DNA from 3 places in the Delftia sp. 11MD genome. Region 3 is predicted to be linked to each of the others. Evidence: predicted binding sites of a transcription regulator. Region 3 holds the regulator's gene; each other region holds the start of a gene.
What was found. The regulator FNR, encoded in region 3, switches genes on or off when oxygen is low (the NO sensors DNR and NnrR bind a similar motif). The targets are predictions, from matches to a motif close to TTGATNNNNATCAA.

Region 1 (5,693 bases), 1.7 Mb from region 3:
GACGGAGATGGGGCTGGAGAAGGACATGGGGCGGCTTTTTTCTTCCGGGAGCGTGTCACGCGTTCGAGGGGAGGGCCTGCGCCGGCGCCCCGGCCGAGGCCGACGGCGGCAGCTCGATGAGCACGCGCGTGCCCTCGCCGGGGCGGGAGTGGACATGGACCAGCGCCTGCGCCAGCAGGGCGCGCTCGCGCATGATGCCCAGGCCCACATGCAGCGAGTCCGGCGCCACGTCGGCGGGGACGAAGCCGCAGCCGTCGTCGCTGACCTCGAAGCGCCAGGGGTGGCGCCCCACGCGCAGCTGCACATGCCTGGCACCCGCGTGCTTGCGCACGTTGGACAGCGCCTCCTGCACCATGTGCAGCACCTGGATCTGCACATCGGGCGCCAGCGGCAGGCCCTGGCCGGTCATGCTCAGCGAGGTGGCAATGCCCGTCTGGTGCTCGAACTTGGACAGCGTGGCGCGCAGCGCGGCCTCGATGTCCTCGGCGCTGGTGCGCGTGCGGAAATGCACCAGCAGCTCGCGCACGTCGGCATAGCATTCGCGCACGCCCACTTCCAGCTCGCCCAGGCTGCGGTCGCGCGCCTCGTCGCGGCCCTTGGCCACGGCGTCGCGCAGCAGCTGGGTCTGTATCTTGAGAAAGGCCAGCGACTGGGCAATGGAGTCATGCAGCTCGCGCGCGATCAGGCCGCGCTCCTCGGCCACGGCGGCTTCGCGCTCCAGCGCCGTGGCGCGCAGGCTTTCCATGGCGCTGGCCAGGTGGCGCGCCATGGCGGACAGCAGGTCGCGCATGTCGTCCGTGAGCACCACGGTGGAGCGAAAGAACAGGTTGACCTCGCCCAACAGGCGCTGCTGCAGTTGCACGGGGATGCTGACCACGGTCTCGAAGCCGGCCTCGCGGCAGTGCGGCAGCTGCAGGTCGCTGGCCGGCGTGATGGGGATCACGCGCAGCCGCGCCTGCTCGCGCGGCTGGCCGCACAGGCAGGCGCCCGTGTGCAGGCAGTGCTCCTGCACCGACATGGACTGGGGCAGGCCGTCGCCGGCCAGCAGCACGTAGCGCTCGTTGGCCTCGTCGGACCAGCGCACCGTGGCCGCATCGGCCTGGGCCGCCAGGCGGACCTGGCGCACAAAGCCTTCGGCCAGGGACTGCAGGCTGGCGGCCTCCGACGCCTGCACGCTGACCGCGTACAGCGCCTGCAGCTGCTGGTGCTGCACGTTGAGGCTGGCGGTCTTCTCGCGCACCTTGTCCTCCAGTTCGGCGTGCGAGCTTTGCAGCGACTGGGCCATGAGGTTGAAGCCGGCCGCCAGCTGGCCGAACTCGTCGTCCACCTCCACGCTCATGCGCGTGTCCAGGTGTCCGCGGCGCATGCGCTCCAGCGCCGAGCGCAGCTGGCCCACGGGATGCAGCACCAGCCAGTAGCTGGTGGCCATGAAACTCACGGCCGCGATGATGGCCAGCGCCATCAGACACATCTGAAACAGGTGCAGGATGGCCGTCCAGCGCGAGAGCCGGTCCTCGATGGCTTCGACAAAGCCGTCCACCTCGCGCACGAAGGCGTCGGCGCTGCCCATGATGGCCTGCGCATCGGCCTGGTCCTCGGCCTGCCAGCGCGCGTGCAGCGCGCTCCAGTCGCGGCGTATGCGCTCGTAGCGCTCCCTGACCTCGTCGCTCCAGGGCACGAACAGCGGGCGCGACATGTCGCCGCTGCGCAGCAGGTCCAGGCTGGCGTCGAACTGCTGCGCGCGCGCCTGCCACTGCGCAGGCGCCTCGTTCTGGCGCGCCATGGCCATGCGCACCATGCTCATGCGCAGCCGCCCGGCCTCGTTCACGGCGGCCGCGCCGCCCTCCAGCTGCCAGGCCACCCACAGCGTGAAGCCGATCGATGCCACGGCCGCCAGCAGGCAGGCCGCGCCCATGAGCAGCAGCTTGGTCGAAAGCGAGGGCTTGCCATGCATGGTCGCACTGTAGCCACGGCGCATTTGCGCGTCTTGACCTGAATCAAGCGCCACCCGTTTGCGCCGTGCCCCGCCCCGATTCCTAGGATCCTTTCAACTGCCCCCAATGCCCACAGGGCCTATGGGGCCCCCGGGCGAGGCCAGTGTTTAGCATGGGGCCATGCAAGTCCGCTCCATCCCCCGCCCCTTCATCCGCACCCCGCGCCTTGCCGGTCTGGCTGCGGCCGCATGGCTGGCGGCAGCCCTTGCCGGCTGCGCCAGCTCCTCCACACCGGCGCGGGACTGGACGCAGCAGCTGCAGCGCTGGTCCGACGCACCCCTGGTGCTGCTGGGCGAGCAGCACGATGCGGCGGCCCACCAGGCCTGGCAACAGGCCACGGTGCAGCAGCTGGCCACGCAGGAGCGCCTGGCCGCGCTGGTGATCGAGATGGCGCCGCGCACGGGCTCCACGGCCAGCCTGGCGCGCGACGCCTCCGAGGACGCTGTGCAGCAGGCCCTGCAATGGCAGGACGCCGCCTGGCCCTGGCCGCGCTACCGCGGCGTGGTCATGGCCGCCGTGCGCGCAGGCGTGCCCGTGCTGGGCGGCAACCTGCCCCGCGCCGACATGAAGCAGGCCATGCGCAACCAGAACCTGGACACCCACCTGCCGCCCGAAGCCTGGCAGCGCCAGCTCGACGCCATCCGCGAAGGCCACTGCGGCCTGCTGCCCGACACACAGCTGCCGCCCATGGCCCGCATCCAGCTGGCCCGCGATGCCAGCATGGCCGAGGTGGCCAAGGCGGCGATCAGGCCTGGCAAGACCGTGGTGCTGGTGGCCGGGCGGGGCCATGTCCTGCGCGGGGTGGGCATCCCGACCTGGCTGCCCGAGTCCGCAGCAGCCAAAGTGGCCGTGGCGCAGGCAGGCGAGACATCGGTGGCGCACGAATCCGATGTGGACTGGCTGCAGAAGACGGACGCCTTGCCGGCCAAGGACCACTGCGCAGAGCTGCGCGAGAAGTTCAGGAACCCGCCGGCACCGCGGGCGGATGCGGGTCGGGTGGACTGAGCTTCACCCCTGCACGGCCCACATCCCCTCGTTGCCCGAGACCCACTCGCCGAACGCCTGCGCAGGCATGGGCTTGCTGCACAGATAGCCCTGGAAGAAGTCGCACCCCTTGCCGCGCAGGAACGCCAGCTGCTCGGCCGTCTCCACGCCCTCGGCCAGCACCTTCAGCCCCATGGCATGCCCCAGCGCGATCACCGACCCGCTGATGGCCATGTCGTCGGCGCTGTGCGGGATGTCGCGGATGAAGCCCTGGTCGATCTTGAGCAGGTCCAGCGGGAAGCGCTTGAGGTGGGCCAGCGAGGAATAACCGGTGCCGAAGTCGTCGATGGCCAGCCGCAGGCCCTGGGCGCGCAGACGGCGCATGACGGCCAGGGCCTCCTCGGGGCGCTCGGCCAGGGCGCTTTCGGTGATCTCCAGCTCCAGGCAGTGCGGGGCGAAGCCCGTGGCGGCCAGCGCGTCGGCGGTGGCACCGGCGATGTCGGTCAGCAGGAACTGGTGCAGCGAGACATTGACCGCGATGGTCATCTCGGGCAGGCCCTGATCGCGCCAGCGCTGGCCCTGGGCGCAGGCCTCGCGCAGCACCCACAGGCCCAGCGCGCCGATGACGCCCGAGCTTTCGGCCACGGGAATGAAGCGTGCCGGGGAGATGAGGCCCTCGTCCGGGTCCAGCCAGCGCACCAGGGCCTCGGCGCCCACCAGGCGGCCAGTGGCCAGGTCGATCTGGGGCTGGAAGTACAGGCGCAGGTGGCCCAGGTCTATGGCCTGCCGCAGCCGTGCCTCCATGGCCAGGCGCTCGCGCGCGGCCGAGGTCATGTCTTCCTCGAAGAAGCACCAGGCACGGCCGCTGCGCGACTTGGCGCCGTAGACGGCCGCATGCGCGCCCTGCAGCAGGTCCTGGGCATTGCCGGCATGGGAGGGGTACATGCAGATGCCCACGCTGACGCCGGCCATGACGGACAGGCCGTCCGGCGAGCTCCAGGGCTGGCCGGCCGCCGCGATCAGTTGCCGTGCACGGGCGATGGCGTCGCCGCGCTCGCTCATGCCCTTGCACAGCACGGCCAGTTCGTCACCGGCCATGCGACCTATGAGGTCCTGGGGACCCAGGGAGTCGTGCACACGGGCGGCGATGTGGCGCAGCACCTGGTCGCCGATGGCGTGGCCATAGCTGTCATTGACGTCCTTGAAGCGATCGATGTTCAGCAGCATCACGGCCAGCGTGCCCTGCTCGGCGGCCGCCTCGGCCACGGCGTCTTCCAGCAGCGCTGTGAAGCGCACGCTGTTGGGCAGGCCGGTGAGCATGTCGCGGTGGGCCAGGAATTCGAGCTGGGCCTCGCGCGCCTTCTCGGCCGAGATGTCGGTGAACATGCACACGTAGTGCGTGACCTTGCCCTGTGCGTCCTTGACGGCGCTGAGCGACATGCGCTCGGGAAAGACCTCGCCGTTCTTGCGGCGGTTCCAGATTTCGCCCTGCCAGTGGCCCGTGGCCTGCATGCTGTCCCACATGGCCTCGTAGAAGGCCTTGTCGTGGCGGCCGGACTTGAACATGCGCGGGGTCTTGCCCAGCATCTCCTGCTCGGTATAGCCCAGCAGCCGCGTGAAGGCGCTGTTGACCGAGAGGATGCGGCTGCGCGCATCGGTGACGACCACGCCCTCCATGGTGTTGTCCACCACGGCGGCGGCCAGGCGCTGGCGTTCGTCGGCCTCCCGCCCGGCGGCCATCGCGGCATGGGCAGTGCGCTCTCCACGGCGCATGCGCCACAGCAGCCAGCCGCCGCCCACGGCCGTGACCAGCACCAGGGCCACCGAGGACAGCATGCGCCGCTGCGCTGCCGGCCCGGGCGGTATCTGCAGGTGCGCCAGCAGCCATTCCACGCCCCAGAGCCACAGCAGACCTGCGCACACATACAGGGTCAATGCGCCCCAGAGCGGTATTCGGGGCTGCTCTCCCTGATCTTGCATGTGGTTCCTCAGAACGTTCCCAGAACGTGTGACTTGCGCAGGGTCGTGTGCATGCTGCGACAATTGCGCCGCTATGACCCAAGCCTATATTCTTACCCTTTCGTGCCCCGACCGGCTCGGTCTGGTACATGCCGTCTCGGGCTTCCTGCTCGAGCAAGGCGGCAACATCGAAGAGGCCGCGCAGTATAACGACCCGGCCACCGGACTGTTCTTCATGCGCGTGCAATTTGCCTGCAACGGCTGCGATCCCGCGGCTCTGAGGGCGGCCCTGGCCGACCTGGGCGGCCAGTACCAGATGAAGTGGCGCCTGCACACCAAGGCCGAAGCCATGAAGACCGTGCTCATGGTCAGCAAGGAAGGCCACTGCCTCAACGACCTGCTGTTTCGCTGGAAGAGCGGCCTGCTGCCGGTGGACATCCGCGCCATCATCAGCAACCACCGCGAGTTCTACCAGCTGGCGGCCAGCTACAACATCCCCTTCCACCACATCCCCGTCACGGCTGCCACCAAGGCCCAGGCCGAGGCAAAGCAGTTCGAGATCATCGAGGCCGAAGGCGCCGAACTCGTGGTGCTGGCGCGCTACATGCAGGTGCTGTCCAACGACCTGTGCACCAAGCTGGCCGGCCGCGCGATCAACATCCACCACAGCTTCCTGCCCAGCTTCAAGGGCGCCAAGCCCTACTACCAGGCCCATGACCGCGGCGTGAAGCTGATCGGCGCCACGGCCCACTATGT
Region 2 (5,693 bases), 2.9 Mb from region 3:
CAGGGCACGCTGCCCGACGATCTGGTGCGCGACGCGGCCCTGGTCAAGCTGCAGATGGTGGGCCTCAAGCCCGAGCATGCCTCGCGCATGCCGGCCGATCTCTCGGGCGGAATGATCAAGCGCGTGGCGCTGGCGCGGGCGCTGATCATGGACCCGCCCCTGCTGCTGCTCGACGAGCCCACGGCCGGCCTGGACCCCACCAGCTCCGACGAATTCTGCGAACTGCTGCGCGAGCTGCGTGCCGAGCTGGGCCTGACCGTCATCATGGTCACGCACGACCTGGACACGCTGTTCGCACTGTCCTCGCGCGTGGCCGTGCTGGCCGAGAAGAAGGTGCTGGTCAGCGGCCCGCCGCGCGAGGTGGCCGAGTTCAAGCATCCGTTCATCGAGCATTTCTTCCAGGGCGAGCGCGGCAGGCGCGCGATGAGCACGGTATGAGAAGCCCCCCTGAGTCGCTTCGCGCCTTCCCCCCTCTCGCTTTGCGGGGGGGGACGACACCCTCGCGGCGGGGCGGCCCTTGCTCGGTGTCCCTTGCCTTGGGGTGCGCCGGTTTTGAAGGCCGCGCTCTGAGTGCTGGCCCTGGGGGCTGTGGCCCCATGCCTTGTTTTGCTGGGCTCAACGTTATGGACCATTGATATGGAAAACAAATCACATGCCATGGCGGCCGGCATTTTCGTGCTGGTCGTGGCGGCCCTGCTGGCGGGGCTGGCGATCTGGCTGACGCGCGATACGCGGCAGTACAACGAGTACGAGCTGTCCACCAAGGATGGCATCAGCGGCCTGCAGGCCCAGGCGGCCGTGCGCTACAAGGGCGTGGCCGTGGGCAAGGTCACGCGGATCGGGTTCGATCCGCAGACCAATGGCAATGTGCTGATCCGCATCGCCATCGGTGTGAACACGCCCATCACGCCCACCACGTTCGCCGTGCTGGGCTACCAGGGCGTCACGGGCCTGGCCCATGTGCAGCTCGATGATGCGGACCAGCCCCAGCCCCAACTGCCCCCGGGCCCCAGCGGCCTGCCGCGCCTGCCGCTGCGCTCTTCGCCGCTGAGCATGCTGGCCGACCAGGGGCAGGTGCTGCTGGAGCGCGCCGATGAAATCTCGCGCCGCCTCAGCGACATGCTGGACACCGACAACCAAAAGCGCGTGAGCCAGGCGCTGGAGAACATTGCGGCCGCTGCCGCAGGCGTGCAGCAGCTCACGCAGAACCTGGACCGCACGCTGTCCACCCAGGTGCCGCAGCTCGCCGCCGACGCCCACAACACCCTGCAGTCGCTGGAGAAGGCCAGCAACGGAGCCGCCGCCGTGGCGTCCGAGCTGCAGCAGACCGTGCGCCGCGTGAACGCGCAGGACGGGCCGCTGGAGCAGATCGCCCAGAGCACGCGCGCACTGACCCGCATGGCCGATTCGCTGGGCCGCAGCACGGTGCCGCACGCCAACCGAGCGGCCGATGATGTCTCGCGCGCCGCGCGCCAGATGGGCACGGCGGCCAGCCGCTTCAGCGACAACCCGCAGGCCGTGATCTACGGGCCGGGCCAGGCCCGTCCGGGGCCGGGCGAGCCCGGCTTCGTCGCCCCGTCTGCAGCCACCCAGCCCTGATCGAGGAACCCGCATGTCCCCATCTCGCAAGACCGCCGTGGCCAGCGCTGGACTGGCCGCCGCCCTGATCCTGCTGGCCGGCTGCTCGGCCCTGCCGCAGCCCCCCGCCCAGCCCGCGCGCTATGACTTCGGTCTGGCGCCGCTGTCCACGCCCGCGCAGTCCGCCACATCCGCAGCCCCGCAGGCACGCACGCCGCTGGCGCTGGCCGATGTGGAGGCCCCCGCCCTGTCCGACGGCAGCACGGCCATGTTCTACCGCCTGGCCTATGCCAACGGCCAGGAACTGCGCCCCTACCAGCTGGCGCGCTGGAGCCAGCCTCCTGCACTGCTGCTGCAGCAGCGCCTGCGCAGCCAGCTGGGCCTGCAGCGCCCCGTGCTGGCCAGCAGCGAAAGCGTGGCCCAGCCGCGCCTGCAAGGCGCCGTGCCCACGCTGCTGCGCGTGGACATCGAAGAATTCAGCCAGGTCTTTGATGCGCCCGGCTCCAGTGCCGGCGTGGTGCGCCTGCGCGCCACCCTGGTCGAGCAAAGCGGTGCTGTGGACCGCCTGCTCGGACAGAAGGTGTTCGAGGTGCGCAGTCCTGCAGCTTCGGGCGATGCGGCGGGCGGCGCCCAGGCCCTGGCCAAGGCCACGGATGCGGCCATTGCGCAGATCGATGCGTGGCTGGGGCAGCAGGGGCACTGAGCTGCTGCTGGATTTCCAGCCCATCCATTCTCTTGAGAACGGCTGGTGGGTGCATTGCATCCGCTGGCCGTTTTTTGTTTTCGGCAACTGGCTCTGCAAGCAAGTGGACTTTTTCTGCCCCTGCCGGATGGTTGCTTTTCGAGGCCGGGTCTCGGCCCGGCAGCCGACTGCCCTTTTCTTGATTCGCCAAGAAAGGTCAGATCACGAAGCAAGCCTGTCCTTCGGCAGGCTTGCAACCCCGCAACCGCCACGGCGCAGGTGCGGACATACGGGGAAAAGGCCGGGTACTCAGGGCAGGGGCGGGCCGCGCCTGACCCAGCGCTTCCCGCGTGTCCGTCAGGGGCTGTAGTCCCGATCCCACCGTCTCGGCTGCCCCTGGGACGACCGTCAACACTAGGTCCAGACTACGACGCGCAGCCCCCAGGTTTTTTACAGTGGAACCGTCGCTGATGCAGATCGCGGCTTTGAAAAAACAAGGCCTGATTGCACGGCACGACTTCAACATCACTGAAAGGACCAAGCCATGAATGAAGACCGCATCAAGGGCAACTGGAAGCAATTCACCGGCAAGATCCGTGAGCAATGGGGCAAGCTCACCGATGACGATCTGGACGTGATCGCCGGCAAGCGCGAGCAATTCCTGGGCAAGCTGCAGGAGCGCCAGGGCCTGGCCCGCGACGCTGCCGAAAAGCAGCTGACCGACTGGCAAAAGCGCAACCCCGACTTCCGCTTCGAAGACTGACGAGGGTGGACCCCGCGGGTGGCACGGATGCCCTGGCCGGCGCCACCACCCGCTCCCCGACAGCCAGCGTGCCTGAGGGCACGCACCAATGGCCCGCCGCCGCAGGCACCAAGGGCCACCTCAGTACAAATACAAGGAGTTCCATCATGCAAACACCGCAACGCTTTCGCCACATGCTGTCCGCCGTCGCCCTGGGCCTGATGGCCTCCGGCGCCATGGCCATGACCAATGCCGAGCACACGGCCGCCAAGAACCAGATCGAGGCCGACTACAAGGCTGCCAAGGAACAGTGCAAGCCGCTCAAGGACAACGCCAAGGACGTCTGCGAGAAGCAGGCCAAGGGCCAGGAAAACGTCGCCAAGGCTGAACTGGAATCGCGCCGCAATCCTTCGCCCAAGAACAGCGAAAAGGCACTCAAGGCCAAGGCTGATGCGGACTACGACATCGCCAAGGAAAAGTGCGATGACCTCAAGGGCGACGCCAAGGACGTCTGCGTGAAGGATGCCAAGGCTGCTCATGTGCGTGCCGTCGAAGCCGCCAAGGTGAACAAGGCCCAGGCCGAACCTGCCGCCAACTCTGCCGCCAAGGCCGCCAACGTGGCCGAGACCCGCAAGGACGCTGCCGAGGAAACCCGCGAAGCCGACTACAAGGCTGCCAAGGCCCGTTGCGACACCATGAGCGGTGACGCCAAGGATGCCTGCGTGGCGGATGCCAAGCGGAAATATGGACAGTAAGCTCCCCCTGAGCGGCTGACGCCGCTTCCCCCTCTCTACTCGCTTCGCGAGGGAGGGGGACGGCACCTTCGCCGCGAGGCGGCTCTTGCTCGGTGCCCCTGGCCTTTTGGCCGCGCCAGTTTTATCCGCCTTGACCAAGCCCCGCTCGCGGGGCTTTGCTGTTTTCGGGTTGGCTGATGTGGGTCAAACGGGTTGGGCGGTGCTGTTCCTAAGCTGCAGGCTTTCACGATGAAGGCAGGAGAAGCATATGGCCGTGCTGGAATGGAGCGGAGCGCTGGCATTGGAGTTGCCGGCCATGGACGAGGTGCACCAGGAGTTCGTGCTGCTGCTGGCCGAGGTGGAGGCGGCCGATGATGCGCAGCTGTGCGCGCGCTGGGATGAGTTGATCGCGCATACGCAGGTGCATTTCGACCAGGAAGACCGCTGGATGCAGTCCACGCGGTTCACCAGCACTAACTGCCACAGCCTGCAGCACAAGGTGGTGCTGCAGGTGATGCGAGAGGGGGCGGCCAAGGCGGCAGCGGGGGATCTGGCCGTGATCCGCAGCATGGCGGGCGAGCTGGCGGCCTGGTTCGTGCACCATGCGCAGACCATGGATGCGGCGCTGGCCCTGCATCTGCGCAGTGCGGGCTTCGATCCCGCCACGGGCTCGCTGGCCCACCCCGAGGCCTTGCCCGAGCAGCCCATCACGGGCTGCGGCGGTGCCTGCGACGGCAGCGCCGACCGCGCGCGGGCCGTGCCGGCCTGATCCGGCGGGCCTTCAATCGGCCAGCCAGCCCGCTCAGGGCACGATCGCGGGCGAGGCCAGGATGGGGAAGATCTTCACCAGCCCGCCCGCCATCACCTCCACGGCCAGGGCCGCGAGGATCAGGCCCATGAGGCGCGTCATCACGTTGATGCCGGTCTTGCCCAGCACGCGCGCAATCGGGTCGGCCAGCGAAAAGCAGACCATCACCACCAGCGCCACCACCACGCCATAGCCCACCAGCGCCAGGTGCTGCCAGATGGTGCGTGCCTGGTCGGCATAGATCACCACGGTGGACATGGAGGCCGGCCCTGTCAGCAGCGGAATCGTCAGCGGCACCACGGCAATGCTGTTGCCCATGGCGGCCTTTTCCGCGCCTGCCGCCAGAGTGGGCGCGTTGGGCCGTTCCTCGGCCGGGCGGGCGTTGAGCATGTTCATCGCGCTGATCAGCAGCAGCAGGCCGCCGCCCACCTGGAAGCTCTGCAGCGAGATGTTGAAGAAGTCCAGCACCTGCAGCCCGATGATGGCGCAGGCCGCGATCACGCAGAACGAGGCCAGCGCCGCCGTGCGAATGGTCTGCTGGCGCTGCTGGGCGCTGAATCCCTCGGTGTAGTGGATGAAGAAGGGGACGATGGCCAGCGGGTTGATGATGGCCACCAAAGTGATCAGCGGTTTGAGGTCCATGGTTGCCTTGGAGCTAGAGGTTGCCGCCCGAGATATCGACCAGGCTGCCCGTGGTGTAGTGCGAGCCGTCGGACATCAGCCAGAGGATGGCGTCGGCCACCTCCTCGGCCCTGCCGCCGCGCTGCATGGGCACGTTGGGCGCCAGGCGCTCGACGCGGTCGGGCTGTCCGCCGCTGGCGTGGATGTCGGTCTCTATCAAGCCGGGCCGCACGGCGTTCACGCGTATGCCCTGGGCGGCGACTTCCTTGGCCAGGCCCAGCGTCATCACGTCCAACGCGCCCTTGGCGGCCGCATAGTCCACGTACTGGCCCGGTGCGCCCAGCCGCGAAGCGATGCTGGAGACGTTCACGATGGCGCCACCCCGTCCGCCATGGCGGGTGCTCATGCGCCGCACGGCCTCGCGCGCGCAGATGAAGCTGCCGATGGTATTGACACGGAACATGCGCTCCAGCCGCTGCACGCTCATCTCGGCCACGGTCTGCGCGCGGTCCACCACACCGGCGTTGT
Region 3 (5,693 bases):
GGACGGCGACCACCTGCCCACCACCCTGTACCGTGCCCTGCCCCGCCCCGCCCGTGACCACGCCGCAGGGCGCGGCGCACATGGCAAGGCAATGGGGCCCGCCGACGAGCCCCATGATCAAAGCGGTCCAGAGCAGCGACAACAGCATGGGGCCTAGATGATCCTCGAAAACCGCGCCCGGTTCTTGTCGGCCTGCAGATATCGGTCAAACAGCATGGCCACGCCACGCACGAAGTACCAGCCCATGGGCGTGACCTGGAATCCCTCGTCGCTGATCTGCACCAGCCCCTTGGCCTGCAGGTCCTGAAGCGCCGCCAGCTCGGGGGCGAAGTACTCGCGAAAGCCCAGCAGCCAGGCCTGCTCCATGGGCTCGAACAGCACGGCGCCCTGGCACATGATGGCCATGATGACGGCGCGCCGCACCAGATCATCGCGCGACAGTGCCAGGCCGCGCACCACGGGCAGGTGGCCGGCGTCGATGGCGTCGTAGTACTCCTCCAGCGTCTTGGCGTTCTGGCTGTAGCTGGCCCCCACCTTGCCGATGGCCGACACGCCCAGCGCAATCAGGTCGCAGTCGGGCTGGGTGCTGTAGCCCTGGAAGTTGCGATGCAGCCGGCCCTGGCGCTTGGCCACGGCCAGCGCGTCCTCGGGCAAGGCGAAGTGGTCCATGCCGACGTAGACATAGCCGCCGTCCATGAAGGCCGCGATGGAGCGCGAGAGCATGGCCAGCTTGTCGGCGCCCTGGGGCAGGTCCTCGGCCGCGATGCGCCGCTGCGGCTTGAAGCGCTCGGGCAGGTGGGCATAGGCATAGAGCGCGATGCGGTCGGGCCGCAGCGCATTGACCTGGGCCAGCGTGCGCTCGAAGGACTCGGGCGTCTGCTTGGGCAGGCCGTAGATCAGGTCCACGTTGATGGAGGCAAAGCCCAGCTGCCGTGCCGCTGCCACCAGCGCGAACACCTGCTCGGCCGGCTGCACGCGGTGCACGGCGATCTGCACCTGTTCGTCGAAGTCCTGCACGCCGAAGCTCAGGCGGTTGAAGCCCAGTTCCTTGAGCACGGCCAGGCGTTCGACGCTGACGGTGCGCGGATCGACCTCGATGGAGTATTCGCCGCCCGGCTCCAGCTTGAAATGCTCGCGCAGCAGGGCAATCAGCGTGCGCAGTTCATCGTCCGAGAAGAAGGTGGGCGTGCCGCCGCCCAGGTGCAGCTGGCTGACGGCCTGGCCCTTGCCGCAATGGGCCGTGTGCAAGGCCATCTCGCGCGCCAGGTAGTCCAGGTAGACGGCCGCGCGATCGTGGTGGCGCGTCACGATCTTGTTGCAGGCGCAGTAGTAGCACAGCGACTCGCAGAACGGCACATGCACATACAGCGACAAAGGCATGGCCCGCGCTGCGGTACTCGATTTGCGGTGCTCAAGTGCCAGGATATAGTCTTCAGCACCGAAAGCCTCCACGAAACGATCGGCCGTGGGGAACGAGGTGTATCGGGGCCCCGGTACGTCGAAGCGACGCAGCAGCTCTGGGGTGACAGCGGTCATGGGTTTTTTCCTCTAATGTCGTCCACTGTGCCGCAGCCCATTGGCCGCGTCCTTGACTCATATCAAGAGTTGTTCGCGGCAGTGCTGCGACAATTTGATCCAACTCATCGCCATCCACGAGGTCACCGCCGGCGCACTGCTGCGCCGCTGATGTTTACTCCATGAACCTTCAGACCATCAAAGCATCCTGTTCCAATTGCAACCTGCGCGAGCTGTGCATGCCCATGGGCCTGGATGCCGAGCAGATGCAGCGCATCGACGACATCGTGGCCACGCGCCGCAAGGTCAAGCGCGGCGGCCTGCTGTTTCGCAACGGTGAGTCCTTCACCTCGCTGTATGCCATCCGCACGGGCTTCTTCAAGACCTGCGTGGCCACCGAGGACGGGCGCGACCAGGTCACGGGCTTTCAGATGGCCGGCGAGATCATCGGCCTGGATGGCATCGTCAACGACCACCACACCTGCGATGCGGTCGCGCTGGAAGACGCCGAGGTCTGCGTCATGCCCTTCGACAAGCTGGAGGACCTGTCGCGCGAGGTCACGGCCCTGCAAAACCATGTGCACAAGGTCATGAGCCGCGAGATCGTGCGCGAGCATGGCGTGATGCTGCTGCTGGGCAGCATGCGTGCCGAGGAGCGCCTGGCCGCCTTCGTGCTCAACCTGGTGCAGCGCCTGCACGCCCGGGGCTTTTCCAAGTCGGAACTGGTGCTGCGCATGACGCGCGAGGAAATCGGCAGCTACCTTGGCCTGAAGCTGGAGACGGTGAGCCGCACCTTCTCGAAGTTTGCCGAGGAAAACATCATCGAGGTGCGCCAGCGCCATCTGCGCATCCTGGACACGGACGCGCTCAAGCGCATCGTCAACAGCCAGCAGTGCCAGTGAGGCCGCAAGGCCCCGCCCCTCGGCAATGAACAAGGCCCGCTGTCGCGGGCCTTGTTCATTGCCATTGCAGTGCACGCAGGTTCAATCGCGCCCCAGGCCCTGCATGGCCAGATTTGGGTCCGGCTCGGAGACCACGCCGTCGTTGAGATCGTGCGTGGAGCGTCCCAGCATGGTGGTCATGAGGCTGGACAGCATGGTCACGCCCCAGAAGGCGAAGAAAGCCAGCGTGTAGATTCCCTGCCGCGACCAGCCCAGGTCGCCGAGCCAGTGCAGCTCCAGCGGGTCCACGAAGGCGAATACCAGCATCTCCATCACGGCGGCGGCCAGAAAGGCCGGCCAGGCAATCCACATCCAGCGTTGGGCCAACATCAGCGATCTCCTTGAGCTGTCGAGGGGTGGCTTTCATTGTGCGCGCCGCCCGCGCACCGTGCCAAGCCCTGCGCACCCTGCACTGCCTGTAGGAAACCCTTGGCCCTCGCGCATGCTGGAGATGCCATCCACCATGCAAAAAGGCCGCGACTGCGGCCTTGTGCACGGCATTTTCCTGCCTTCAGCGGTCCGTGGGATGGTCCTGCGCGGGCGTGGCCGCGTGGTTGCGGCCGGTGACCGCGGGCGCCAGGCTCTTGGGCACTTCGCGCACGCCATCGGCACGCTCGTTGATGGTGATGCCATTGCGGTAATAGTCAGGATCAATCACGGGATCGGCGCCATTGATCGCAATGACGGCCGTGACCACGCCAGCCACCACGACGGCGGCCGGGCCGGCCACCACGAGCCAGACATGGGCGAACTTCCACCAGGGCTTGCCGGCGTCCGGATGCGAAGGGGCCGTGGCGGGCGCGGAGACTGCGGGACTGGAAGACATGGATAACCTCTTTCTTTCAAACAGCCGGCGCAGCCTGGGCGGTGCCGGCCAGACATATCACCGGGGCACCAGGAAGACGGCCTTTTCGGACGCGCGTCCCGCGCCTGAATGCACGGCATCGATATCGAAGAATACGGTGTGCGAGCCCGGCTCGGCGGAACCGTAGGGAATCTGCAGCCGCGCCGCAATGCCGCGCGTCTCGGCCGGGCCGACCTCGACCTCCTGCTCGGACGCCAGCTCCAGCCCGTCGAGGCCATGGGCGCTGATGCGGTAGCGCTGGGCCTGCTCGGTGGCATTCATGATCTGCAGGCGGTAGACATTTTCCAGCTTGCCGCCCGCGACGATGCGCGACAGCGACGCCCGGTCGCGTATCACGTCGACCTTGACCGACTGGCGCAGCGCCAGGCTCACGATCATGGCCATGCTCAGGCCGATCAGCACGGCCGAGTAGACCAGCACGCGCGGACGGAAGATGCGGCGCAGCACCTGGGCCCGCCGCCACAGGCCGGCCATGGCGTTCTGCGTGGTCAGCCGGATGAGGCCGCGCGGATACTCCATCTTGTCCATGATGGAATTGCAGGCGTCTATGCACAGACCGCAGCCTATGCATTCGTACTGCAGGCCGTTGCGGATGTCGATGCCCACGGGGCAGACCTGCACGCACATCTTGCAGTCGATACAGTCGCCCAAGCCCTGGGCCTTGTAGTCCACCTTCTTGGTGCGCGGCGCGCGCGGCTCGCCCCGGCCCGTGTCGTAGCTGACGATCATGGTGTCGCGGTCGAACATGGCGCTCTGAAAGCGCGCATAGGGGCACATGTACTTGCAGACCTGCTCGCGCATGTAGCCGGCGTTGCCATAGGTGGCGAAGCCGTAGAACAGCACCCAGAAGACCTGCCAGCTGCCCTGCAGCGCCAGCAGCTCGCCGCCCAGCTCGCGGATGGGCACGAAGTAGCCCACGAAGGTGAAGCCGGTCCACAGGGCAATGGCAATCCACAGCAACTGCTTGAGCGACTTCTTCCAGAGCTTTTCAAAGGTCCAGCCGTTCTTGTCCAGGCGCATGCGCGCGCTGCGGTCGCCCTCGACCTTGCGCTCCACCCACATGAAGATTTCGGTGTAGACCGTCTGCGGGCAGGAAAAGCCGCACCACAGGCGACCGGCCACGGCCGTGAACAGGAACAGCGCCAGCGCCGAAATGATCAGCAGGCCCGCCAGGTAGATGAAATCCTGCGGGTACAGCACCAGCCCGAACAGGTAAAAGCGCCGCGCCCCCAGGTCGAACAGCACCATCTGGCGCTGCCCCCATTCCAGCCAGGGCAGGCCATAGAAAACCAGTTGGGTGAGAAACACCAGAGCCCATCGCCAGCGTGCGAAGACACCGCTGATGGAGCGCGGGTAGACCTTCTTCTCGGACTCGAACATCGACACCAGCTGGCCCGGGTCCGGGTCGGCAGGCGTGATCGGAATGACTTTGCGGGGAGGCTTCCCGGCATCATCCCCGTTCTCGGGCTTCATGGTGGGTTCCTTGGTTTTTTGGAATATCTGAAAACTCAAAAGGCAAAAAGGCGGCGCCGCAGCGCCGCCCCCTGTCCTTATTGACGGACTGCGCCGTCTTTGTGCGACATGCCCCAGACATAGGAGGCAAGCACCGCGATCTGCGCCTCGGTCAGCTTGTCCTTCTGGGCAGGCATCTCGTTGTGCTTGCCGTTGTTGATCATGGCCGTGATGGCGGCCTCGCCCCAGCCGTGCAGCCAGATGTCATCGGTCAGGTTGGGCGCGCCCAGGGCCTGGTTGCCCTTGCCGTCCATGCCATGGCAGGCGGCGCAGGCCGTGAACTTGGACTTGCCCAGCGAAGCCTTGAGCGAGTCGTGCGGGCTGCCCGACAGGCTCAGCACATAGTGCGAGAGGTTGCGCACATCGTCGGGCGTGCCGACGGCAGCGGCCATGGGCGGCATGATGCCGATGCGGCCCGCCGTGATGGTTTCCCTGATCTTGTCGGGCGTGCCGCCATGCAGCCAGTCGCCATCGGTCAGGTTGGGGAAGCTCTTGCCGCCGCGTGCATCCGAGCCGTGGCACTGCGCGCAGTTGTTCATGAACAGGCGCTCGCCGATGGCCATGGCCTGGGGGTCCTTGGCCATGTCTTCGGTGCTCATGCTCGTGAACTTGGCGTACAGCGGCTCCAGGTCCGCGCGGGCCTTGGCCATCTCGTTTTCATAGGCGCCCAGCTGCGTCCAGCCCAGCTTGCCCGCGAACGAGCCCAGGCCCGGATAGGCCGCCAGGTAGGCGAAGCCGAACACCGAGGTGATGATGAACAGCCACATCCACCACTTGGGCATGGGGTTGTTCAGCTCGCGCAGGTCCTCGTCCCAGACGTGGCCCGTGGTGTTGTCGGCCGAGGGGACCACCTTCTTGCG

Region 1: the regulator FNR is predicted to act here: its motif matches at 1,988-2,001, upstream of ACRSCF_RS27565 (type IV pili methyl-accepting chemotaxis transducer N-terminal domain-containing protein).
Region 2: the regulator FNR is predicted to act here: its motif matches at 3,931-3,944, upstream of ACRSCF_RS02040 (hemerythrin domain-containing protein).

Annotation. Positions count from the first base shown of each region.
Region 1 covers NZ_CP194333.1:6,028,605-6,034,297, forward strand. Annotated here, with positions in the region: gene ACRSCF_RS27560 (response regulator) at 1-27, opposite strand, end outside; gene ACRSCF_RS27565 (type IV pili methyl-accepting chemotaxis transducer N-terminal domain-containing protein) at 56-1,954, opposite strand; gene ACRSCF_RS27570 (ChaN family lipoprotein) at 2,115-2,999, shown strand; gene ACRSCF_RS27575 (putative bifunctional diguanylate cyclase/phosphodiesterase) at 3,003-4,958, opposite strand; gene purU (formyltetrahydrofolate deformylase) at 5,032-5,693, shown strand, end outside.
Region 2 covers NZ_CP194333.1:446,294-451,986, forward strand. Annotated here, with positions in the region: gene ACRSCF_RS02015 (ABC transporter ATP-binding protein) at 1-438, shown strand, start outside; gene ACRSCF_RS02020 (MlaD family protein) at 637-1,599, shown strand; gene ACRSCF_RS02025 (ABC-type transport auxiliary lipoprotein family protein) at 1,613-2,281, shown strand; gene ACRSCF_RS02030 (CsbD family protein) at 2,805-3,023, shown strand; gene ACRSCF_RS02035 (hypothetical protein) at 3,170-3,757, shown strand; gene ACRSCF_RS02040 (hemerythrin domain-containing protein) at 4,005-4,505, shown strand; gene ACRSCF_RS02045 (MarC family protein) at 4,539-5,186, opposite strand; gene ACRSCF_RS02050 (SDR family oxidoreductase) at 5,200-5,693, opposite strand, start outside.
Region 3 covers NZ_CP194333.1:4,284,623-4,290,315, forward strand. Annotated here, with positions in the region: gene ACRSCF_RS19490 (sulfite exporter TauE/SafE family protein) at 1-148, opposite strand, end outside; gene hemN (oxygen-independent coproporphyrinogen III oxidase) at 154-1,536, opposite strand; gene fnr (fumarate/nitrate reduction transcriptional regulator Fnr) at 1,698-2,417, shown strand; gene ACRSCF_RS19505 (hypothetical protein) at 2,499-2,786, opposite strand; gene ACRSCF_RS19510 (FixH family protein) at 2,968-3,282, opposite strand; gene ccoG (cytochrome c oxidase accessory protein CcoG) at 3,340-4,794, opposite strand; gene ccoP (cytochrome-c oxidase, cbb3-type subunit III) at 4,872-5,693, opposite strand, start outside.